2 regions of the Propioniciclava sp. LT294 genome follow, and region 2 is predicted to be linked to the other one. Evidence: riboswitches for the same ligand, from Rfam matches in the RefSeq annotation. Region 2 holds a riboswitch; the other holds the start of a gene.
What was found. A riboswitch is a leader RNA that binds a small molecule or an ion and turns the genes downstream of it on or off. The one in region 2 is predicted to bind FMN.
Positions count from the first base shown of each region.

Region 1: linked by a shared signal. The riboswitch ahead of ribD (bifunctional diaminohydroxyphosphoribosylaminopyrimidine deaminase/5-amino-6-(5-phosphoribosylamino)uracil reductase RibD) and the one ahead of AC5YDA_RS13150 (ABC transporter permease) in region 2 are both predicted to bind FMN.

Region 1 is NZ_JCAKNG010000003.1:78,188-82,392, forward strand. Features, by position in the region: gene AC5YDA_RS05230 (bifunctional 3,4-dihydroxy-2-butanone-4-phosphate synthase/GTP cyclohydrolase II) at 1-487, opposite strand, end outside; gene AC5YDA_RS05235 (riboflavin synthase) at 484-1,113, opposite strand; gene ribD (bifunctional diaminohydroxyphosphoribosylaminopyrimidine deaminase/5-amino-6-(5-phosphoribosylamino)uracil reductase RibD) at 1,113-2,183, opposite strand; FMN riboswitch at 2,250-2,379, opposite strand; cobalamin riboswitch at 2,580-2,637, shown strand; gene AC5YDA_RS05245 (cobalamin biosynthesis protein) at 2,740-3,738, shown strand; gene cobI (precorrin-2 C(20)-methyltransferase) at 3,735-4,205, shown strand, end outside.
Region 2 is NZ_JCAKNG010000012.1:45,824-50,028, reverse strand. Features, by position in the region: gene amaB (L-piperidine-6-carboxylate dehydrogenase) at 1-1,250, shown strand, start outside; gene AC5YDA_RS13155 (GH25 family lysozyme) at 1,324-2,208, shown strand; FMN riboswitch at 2,225-2,353, shown strand; gene AC5YDA_RS13150 (ABC transporter permease) at 2,452-3,258, shown strand; gene AC5YDA_RS13145 (ABC transporter substrate-binding protein) at 3,280-4,205, shown strand, end outside.

The DNA of each region.
Region 1 (4,205 bases), on a different contig from region 2:
GGCCGGCCAACCGCGCGAGGTCCACGGCGGCCTCGGTGTGCCCACGGCGCACGAGGACGCCCCCCTCCCGGTAGCGCAGCGGGAACACGTGCCCGGGGCGGGTGAGGTCGCCGGGATGGGTCGCCGGATCGGCGAGCACACGGATGGTGTGGGCCCGGTCGGCCGCGCTGATGCCGGTGCTGACGCCGTGACGGGCGTCGACGGTGACCGCGAAGGCGGTCTTCTGGCGATCGTCGTTGCGGGCCGTCATCGGGCCGATGTCGAGCCGGTCGAGCTGCTCGCCCGGCATGGGGACGCAGATGACGCCGCTGGAGTGGCGGATCGTGAACGCCATCAGCTCCGGCGTGGCCGCGGCAGCGGCGAAGATGAGGTCGCCCTCGTTCTCGCGGTTCGCGTCGTCCACCACGACGACGGCCCGGCCTGCTGCGATGTCGGCGATCGCCCGCTCGACAGGGTCGAGCCTGACGGCTGGGGTGTCCGTGCTCATCGGGCCACCAGCTTCTCGACGTACTTCGCAATGACGTCCACCTCGAGGTTGACGACATCGCCGACCTGCTTGATGCCCAGGGTGGTCCGTGCGAGGGTCTCGGGGATGAGGCTCACCGTGAACTCCTGGTCCGCCGATCCGCCATCCGACCGCCCGGCGCTGTCTGCGTCCCGGCCCGTCGCGACGACCGTCAGGCTGATGCCGTCGACGGCGATCGACCCCTTCTGCACGACGTAGCGCGCCAGGTGCTCGGGAAGCGAGATCGTCACCACCTCCCAGTGCTCGCTCGGCTGCCGGGCCAGGATCCGACCGGTGCCGTCGACGTGTCCCTGCACGATGTGGCCGCCCAGCCGGGTGGAGGGCGTGACGGCGCGCTCGAGGTTCACTTTGCTGCCCGCTTCGAGTGACCCCAGCGAGGTCTTGTCCAGCGTCTCCTGCATCACGTCGGCGGTGAAGTCCTCGCCGTCGCACGTCACCACCGTCAGGCAACAGCCGTTGACGGCGACCGAGTCCCCCGGCCTCGCGTCGCCGGTGGCCAGAGGCCCGCGCACCGTCAGGCGCAGTGCGTCGGCCTGGGGTTGCAGCCCCACGACCGTACCGAGTTCTTCCACGATTCCGGTGAACATCAGGACCTTCTCTCTACTTGCTGGTCTAGGGGGCGGGGCGGGAGCAGGGTGAGCCGGACGTTGACGGCGTCGGCCGCGTCCCACGGCGGGAGGACGCTCACGTCACCCACCGTGAAGCGCAGGGCATCAGCCAGGGTGGTGATGCCCAGGTCGGCCACGGCCGGACGCCCGCCCCCCACCAGGGTCGGGGCCACATAGGCCACGACCTCGTCCACGAGTCCCGCGCGCAGGAACGCCGCGGCCAGGGTGGGCCCACCTTCCAGGAACACGTGCCGGATCTCGCGGCGGTGGAGGTCGGCCAGGGCGGCGGCCGGATCCTGCGTGCGCAGGCGCACCGTCGCGGCGGCCCCGTCGAACACGCGGTGTCCCTCGGGGAGCGCGCGCTCACCCATGACGACCCGCAGCGGCTGGTGCGCCAACGGCCGGTCGTCGTCGTCGCGCACCGTGAGCTGAGGGTCGTCCACCACGACCGTGTTCGTCCCGACCAGGATCGCGTCACACCCGGCACGCAGCCGGTGCGCGTCGCTCCGCGCCGCGCGCGACGACACCCAGCGCGACGTCCCGTCGGCCGCGGCACTGCGACCGTCCAGGGTCGTGGCGAACTTCCACGTCACGAACGGGCGCCCGTGGGTGATGGCGAACGTCCAGGCCTGGTTCAGCGTGGCCGCCTCGTCCGCGAGGACGCCGCCCAGCACCTCGACGCCGGCGGCGCGCAACCTCGACGCACCGCCGGACGCGGTGGGGTTCGGGTCGGTCTGTGCGTACACCACCCGCGTGACGCCGGCGGCCAGCAGGGCCTCGGAGCACGGCCCGGTCCGGCCCGTGTGATTGCAGGGCTCGAGCGTCACGATCGCCGTGGCGCCGCGGGCGGTCCGGCCGGCCTGTGCCAGCGCATCGGCCTCCGCGTGCGGCGTCCCGGCTCCCCGGTGACGGCCCTCCGCGATCATCGTCCCGTCGGGGCTCAGGAGAACGCACCCCACGCGCGGGTTCGGGCCGGGTGGGACGTCCGGGGACGCGGCCAGCTCGAGCGCGCGCACCATGGCTGTGCGCTCAGCTCTCGACGCGATCATGGCGCCCTCCCGGTTCCGGGTGCACGAACGGGGGCGCGACGGCGCTCGGCAGACTGCCGCGAACCGCTGCGTGCGCTTACCATCCGGACTCTGACCGTCGGTCCAGGAGTTTCACCTGGTCAACCGACCACTGGCTGTGGTCGGGTCGCGGACTCTCACCGCCGGTGCGGACTTCCACCGCCCCCAGTGCACGCTGTCACTTCTTGCTCCACGAGTTTGCAGACCGGCGGGTCGCGCGTCAAATGCTGCGGTGACCGTGCGTGCGTGGGAGCGGGACGAGGTCACGGCGTTGGACGGGATCCGGGGGCGGACTCACGCCACCGCCCCAGTACACGCCCGCGACAAGTGCTAGCGTGGCCCCGCCGGCGATCCCGCCGGTGCGCGCGTTCCAGCGAAGCCGGTGCAAACCCGGCGCTGTCCCGCAACGGTGATGCCCCGGTGGGGACGAGCCCGGTCGCCTGGAGCGTGCGTTCTTGGTACTGCCCTCGACGGAAGGGCGGACAAGGGCAGACCGCTCTCGTCCCTCCGCCGGGCCCCGGCCACGAAGGACGCGTGCATGTCTCCCCCCCGTCCGAGGTCGCACGCGCTCGCTGCGCGGGCCCTCGGCCTCCTGCTGGGCGTGGCGGCCGACGCGATCCTCGGCGATCCGGCCCGTCACCACCCGGTGGCCTGGTTCGGCTCGTGGGCTGCACGGGTGGAGCGTCCCCTCCACGCCGACAGGACGACACGCGGGGCCTCCTTCACCGTCGTGGCCCTCACCCCCGTCGTTCTCCTGGGGGTGGCCGCCGAGCGGGTCGCACGCCGTCGTCCGCTCGCCCACACCGCCGTCACGGCGCTGGCCACCTGGGCGGTCGTGGGGTCGCGCAGCCTGGCCCGCGAGGGGGACGCCATGGCTGCGGCCCTCGCGTCCGAAGCCCTGGACGCTGCCCGCGCGCGCCTCACGCACCTGTGCGGACGCGACCCGTCCGCCCTGGACGCGGCCGAACTCGGCCGCGCCACGGTCGAGTCACTGGCCGAGAACACGGCGGACGCGGCCGTCGCCTCGCTCTTCTGGGGAGCCCTCCTCGGCGTTCCCGGGCTCCTCCTCCACCGGGGTGCCAACACCCTCGACGCCATGGTCGGTCACCGCAACGCCCGCTACCGCCGGTTCGGCACGGCCTCCGCGAGGCTCGACGATGCGCTCGACCTCGTGCCGGCGCGGGTCACCGGCGCGCTCGCGTGCGCGCTGGCACCCCTGGTCGGCGGCTCTCCACGACGGGCGTGGCGCACCATGCTCCGCGACGCCCACGACCACCCCAGCCCCAACGGCGGATGGTGCGAGGCGGCGTGGGCGGGAGCGCTCGGCGTCCGGCTCGGCGGGGTCAACACGTACGGCGACCGGGTCGAGGTGCGCGGCACGCTCGGCGATCCCGACGCACCTCGCCCGGACGCCGCCGCCGTCCGGGGGGCCGCGCGGCTGGTGACCGCGGTCACCGGGGCCGCCACCCTCATCGCGGCCGCGGCGCTCATCATCCCACTCCCGACCACGACGCCCACCAGGAGGACCTGCCCATGACCGACCGCCCACCCATCCTCGTCGGAGTCGGCGTCGGGCCCGGAGACCCCGAGCTCGTCACGCTGAAGGCCTGTCGGGTCCTCGCGGCGTCCGACGTGATCCTGGTGCCCAGCACCGAGGCGTCCGGCTCCGGGGCCGGGCGCGCGGAGACGATCGTCGCGGCCGCCGTGCCGGAGGCCGCCGACCGCATCGTCCGCGTCCCCTTCGTCATGGGCGACCGGTCCGGGGTCACGCGGCGGCGCAGCGAGGCCTGGGACGCCTCCGCCCGGGCGGCGCTCGAGGCGTTCGAGACCGGGGCCCGCACCGTGAGCTTCGCCACCGTCGGTGACCCGAGCGTCTACTCGACGTTCAGCTATCTCGCCGCGTCAGTGGTCGCCCGTCGTCCCGACGTCGCCGTCGAGGTCGTGCCCGGCATCACCGCGATGCAGGCGTTGGCCGCGGCGTCCCGGATCCCGCTGGTCGAGGGT
Region 2 (4,205 bases):
CGCTCGTCACGATCGAGGCCGGCAAGATCCACACCGAGGCGCTCGGCGAGGTCCAGGAGATGATCGACATCTGCGACTTCGCCGTCGGCCTGTCCCGCCAGCTGTACGGCCGGACGATGCCGAGCGAGCGCGTCGGGCACCACCTGCGGGAGACCTGGCAGCCGCTGGGGGTGGTCGGGGTCATCTCGGCGTTCAACTTCCCGGTGGCGGTGTGGTCGTGGAACACCGCGATCGCACTCGTGTGCGGTGACCCCGTCGTCTGGAAGCCGTCCGAGGCGACGCCCCTGTGCGCGCTCGGCTGTGATGCCCTGCTCCGCCGCGCCATGGCCGAGGTCGGCGCCCCCGAGGGCCTGCACGCCGTCCTCATCGGCGACCGGACGATCGGCGCGGCGCTCGTGGACGATCCCCGCGTCGCGCTGCTGTCGGCCACCGGCTCCACGCGCATGGGCCGCGAGGTGGGCCCGCGCGTGGCGGCCCGGTTCGGCCGCTCCCTGCTGGAACTCGGGGGCAACAACGCCGTCATCGTCACCCCGTCGGCCAACCTCGACCAGGCCGTCAGCTCGATCGTGTTCGGTGCCGCCGGGACGGCCGGGCAGCGCTGCACCTCGACGCGGCGCCTCCTGGTGCACCGCTCGATCGCCGACGAGGTCGTCGCCCGCGTCGCCCGTGCCTTCGAGTCGCTGCGGGCCGGCGACCCGTTCACGGACGGCGTCCTGCTGGGCCCCCTGCTCGACGAGAAGGCCTTCACCGCGATGCAGGACGCCCTGAGCGCGGCCCGCGCCCAGGGCGGCGAGGTCGTCACCGGCGGTGAGCGCGCGACGTTCGAGGGGGAGGGGGCCCACGAGGGTGGCTTCTGGGTGCGCCCGGCGCTGGTGCGCATGCCTGCGCAGGAAGGCGTCGTGCTCACCGAGACGTTCGCGCCGATCCTGTACGTCCTGACCTTCGACGAGTTCGACGAGGCACTGGCGCTGCACAACGCGGTCCCGCAGGGTCTCTCGAGCGGCCTGTTCAGCAACGACGTGCTCGAGGCGGAACGCTACCTGGGACCCGCCGGCGCGGACACGGGCATCGCGAACATCAACGCGGGGACGTCCGGGGCGGAGATCGGTGGCGCGTTCGGCGGGGAGAAGGAGACCGGCGGCGGTCGCGAGTCGGGGTCGGACGCCTGGCGCGCGTACATGCGCCGGGCGACCAACACGATCAACCACTCCGGATCGGTCCAGCTGGCCCAAGGGGTCGACTTCGGCTGAAACGCCGTCATGGATCGCTTTCGGGCGACGTCGGATGTCGAGTTAGGGTGGAACGGTGGTGAGAGTGCTGGGAATGCGCGGACGCTGGGCCGTCCTGGCCGTGGGTCTTGCCACGGCCGGGTGCGTCGCCCCCGCCGTGCTGCCGGGCCCGCAGCCGCCCGCCCGGGTGTCCACCTCCACGGCCCCGGCGTCCGAGATCGCCGCTGCCGGGCCCGCCGCGACGTCCGCCCCGGACGCCGGCGTGTCGACGGTGCCGGCCGACCTTGCCGCCTCGGCCCTCGAACCCGCCACGTCCGCGGCCACGCGGCAGTTCGCCCCGTGGCGTCAGGGGGAGGGGATCGCGGGCTTCGACGTGTCCCGCTACCAGGCCAACGTCGACTGGGTCGGCCTGGCGCAGTCGGGACACGCCTTCGTCTACGTGAAGGCGACCGAGGGCACCGACCACCGCAGCCCCACCCACGACGACCAGCGCGTCGCCGCGCGCAAGGCGGGTCTCGTCCAGGGCGCCTACCACTACGCGCGCCCGGGGCAGTCCTCGGGCACGCTGCAGGCGCGCTTCTTCCACTCCGCGGGCGGCTCGTGGTCCGCCGATGGCCGCACCCTGCCCGGTGCCCTCGACCTGGAGTTCGCCGAGCGCGGTCCGCAGTGCCACGGGCTGGGGCAGGACGAGATGCGGACGTGGGTGCGCGAGTTCTCGGACGAGTACCGCCGCCTCTCGGGCCGGGTCCCGGTCATCTACACCAAGGCCGAGGTGTGGGACACCTGCACCGGCGGCGACACCTCCTTCAAGAACCACCCGCTGTGGTTGTTCGACCACGCGGACGCCCCCGGCCGGCTCCCCGTCGGGTGGGAGCGACCGACCCTCTGGCAGCGCGGCGTGGTCGACAACCTCGACCGCAACGTGTTCTTCGGCTCCCGCGACCAGCTCGTCTCGTGGGCTTCAGCCCCCCTGCGCTAGGGTGGCCCCGAACACACACGTGCTCCGGGGTCGGTGAAAATCCGAACCGGCGGTGACAGTCCGCGACCCAGTGGCCCTCGGGCCCTGGCTGACCCGGTGGAACTCCGGGACCGACGGTCAGAGTCCGGATGGGAGGATGCACGAGCGTCTTCGGCGTACGCGCACACGGGCGGACCGCTCGCGCAGCTGGGGACGCGGTCTCCTCCCGACCCATGCCCCGGGTGCCGAGGCATGGGGGGAACGATGTCCAGCAGCTCACCACGCGAACGCGTCCGGGTCAGGCCGACCGGCCTGTACGCCGCCGCGCCGTGGCTGTTCGCCGGGCTCCTGCTCGTCGGCTGGGGTCTGGTCGTCGCCCTCGCCGCGCCGCCGGCGTATCTGCTGCCCGCGCCGGGGGCCGTCCTGGACCGCCTGGTCGCCGGAGCCGGCAGCCAGCGCTTCCTCGGGGCGACCTGGTCGACCTTCGGTGAGGCCGTCGGGGGCAGCGCCCTCGGGGCGGCCGTCGCGCTGCCGTTGGCCATCGGGATCCACCGCAGCCGCCTGCTCAACGCCGCCATCACCCCGTTCCTCGGCGCGACGCAGGCGATCCCGGCGATCGCGCTGGCGCCCCTGCTCGCGATCTGGGTCGGCTACGGCATCGGCCCCATCATCCTGCTCTGCGCGTTGATGGTCTTCTTCCCGATCCTGGTCTCGTCGGTGGTGGGCCTGCGCCACGTCGACCACCTCGTCGTGGACGCCGCCCGCATGGACGGCGCAGGCTCGCTCGCGCTGCTGCGCCACGTCGAGCTCCCCCTGGCGCTGCCGAACATCCTGGCCGGCCTCCGCAACGGCTTCGCCCTGTCCGTCACGGGCGCCGTCGTGGGCGAGATGGTGATGGGCGGCGACGGCCTGGGGCAACTCCTCACCGTGCAACGCGACTCCGTCGACACTGCGGGCATGGTCGCCACGATCGCCGTGCTGTGTGCCATGGCGTCCGGCCTGTACGTCCTGATCCACCTCGTCGAGCGGCGCTCCCGCACCGTGGCCTCGCTGCTCCGCACCCCAGCCTGACCCCCGTCGAAAGGAAACACCATGACCCGCATGTTCCGCGCCGGACTGGCCCTGCTGGCCGTCGTCGCCCTCGTGCTGACAGGCTGCGCCCGGACGCCACCCGCGCAGCAGTCCTCGGGGCCGGCCCGGACGACCATCGGCCTGACCTACATCCCCGACGTCCAGTTCGCGCCGTTCTACGTGGCCGACGCCGAGGGCATCTTCACCGCCAACGGCCTCGAGGCGACCCTGCGGCACCACGGCGCCCAGGAGGGGCTGTTCACCGCGCTCGTCGCAGGGCAGGAGCAGTACGTCATCGCCGGGGGCGACGAGGTCGTCCAGGCCCGCGCCGAGGGCATGGACCTCGTCGCGATCGGGCAGTACTACCACTCCTACCCGGTCGTGCTCATCGTTCCGGACGCCTCGTCCGCGCGGTCCGTCGCTGACCTCGCCGGCCAGCGGATCGGCCTCCCTGGCCGCTACGGAGAGTCGTGGTTCGGCCTCAAGGCCGCCCTGCACGAGGCCGGGCTGACCGAGGACGACGTCGAGGTCGTCGAGATCGGCTACACCGGCCAGGCCGCGCTCACCACCGGCAAGGTGGACGCCGTCGTCGGCTTCTCCAACAACGACGCGGTCCAGTTCCAGCTGGCCGGCATCCCGACCAGGACGATCCCGCTGGCCGAGGGCGGCGTCCCGCTGGTCTCCATCGTGCTCGCGACCACGCGGGAGAACCTCACCCGCAATCCGGAGACCGCCCGCAAGGTGGCGAAGTCGATGGTCGCCGGCATCGAGAAGGTCGTCTCCTCCCCGGTGTCCGCCATGGAGGCCTCCCGCACGCACGTCCCGACCCTGGACCAGGTCGGGGCCGAGGCGTCCGCCCGCGCGACCCTGGATGCCACGATCCCGCTGTGGAGGCCCACGTCGGGTCGGGTGACCGGACAGATGGACGAGAAGGCGTGGAACGACAT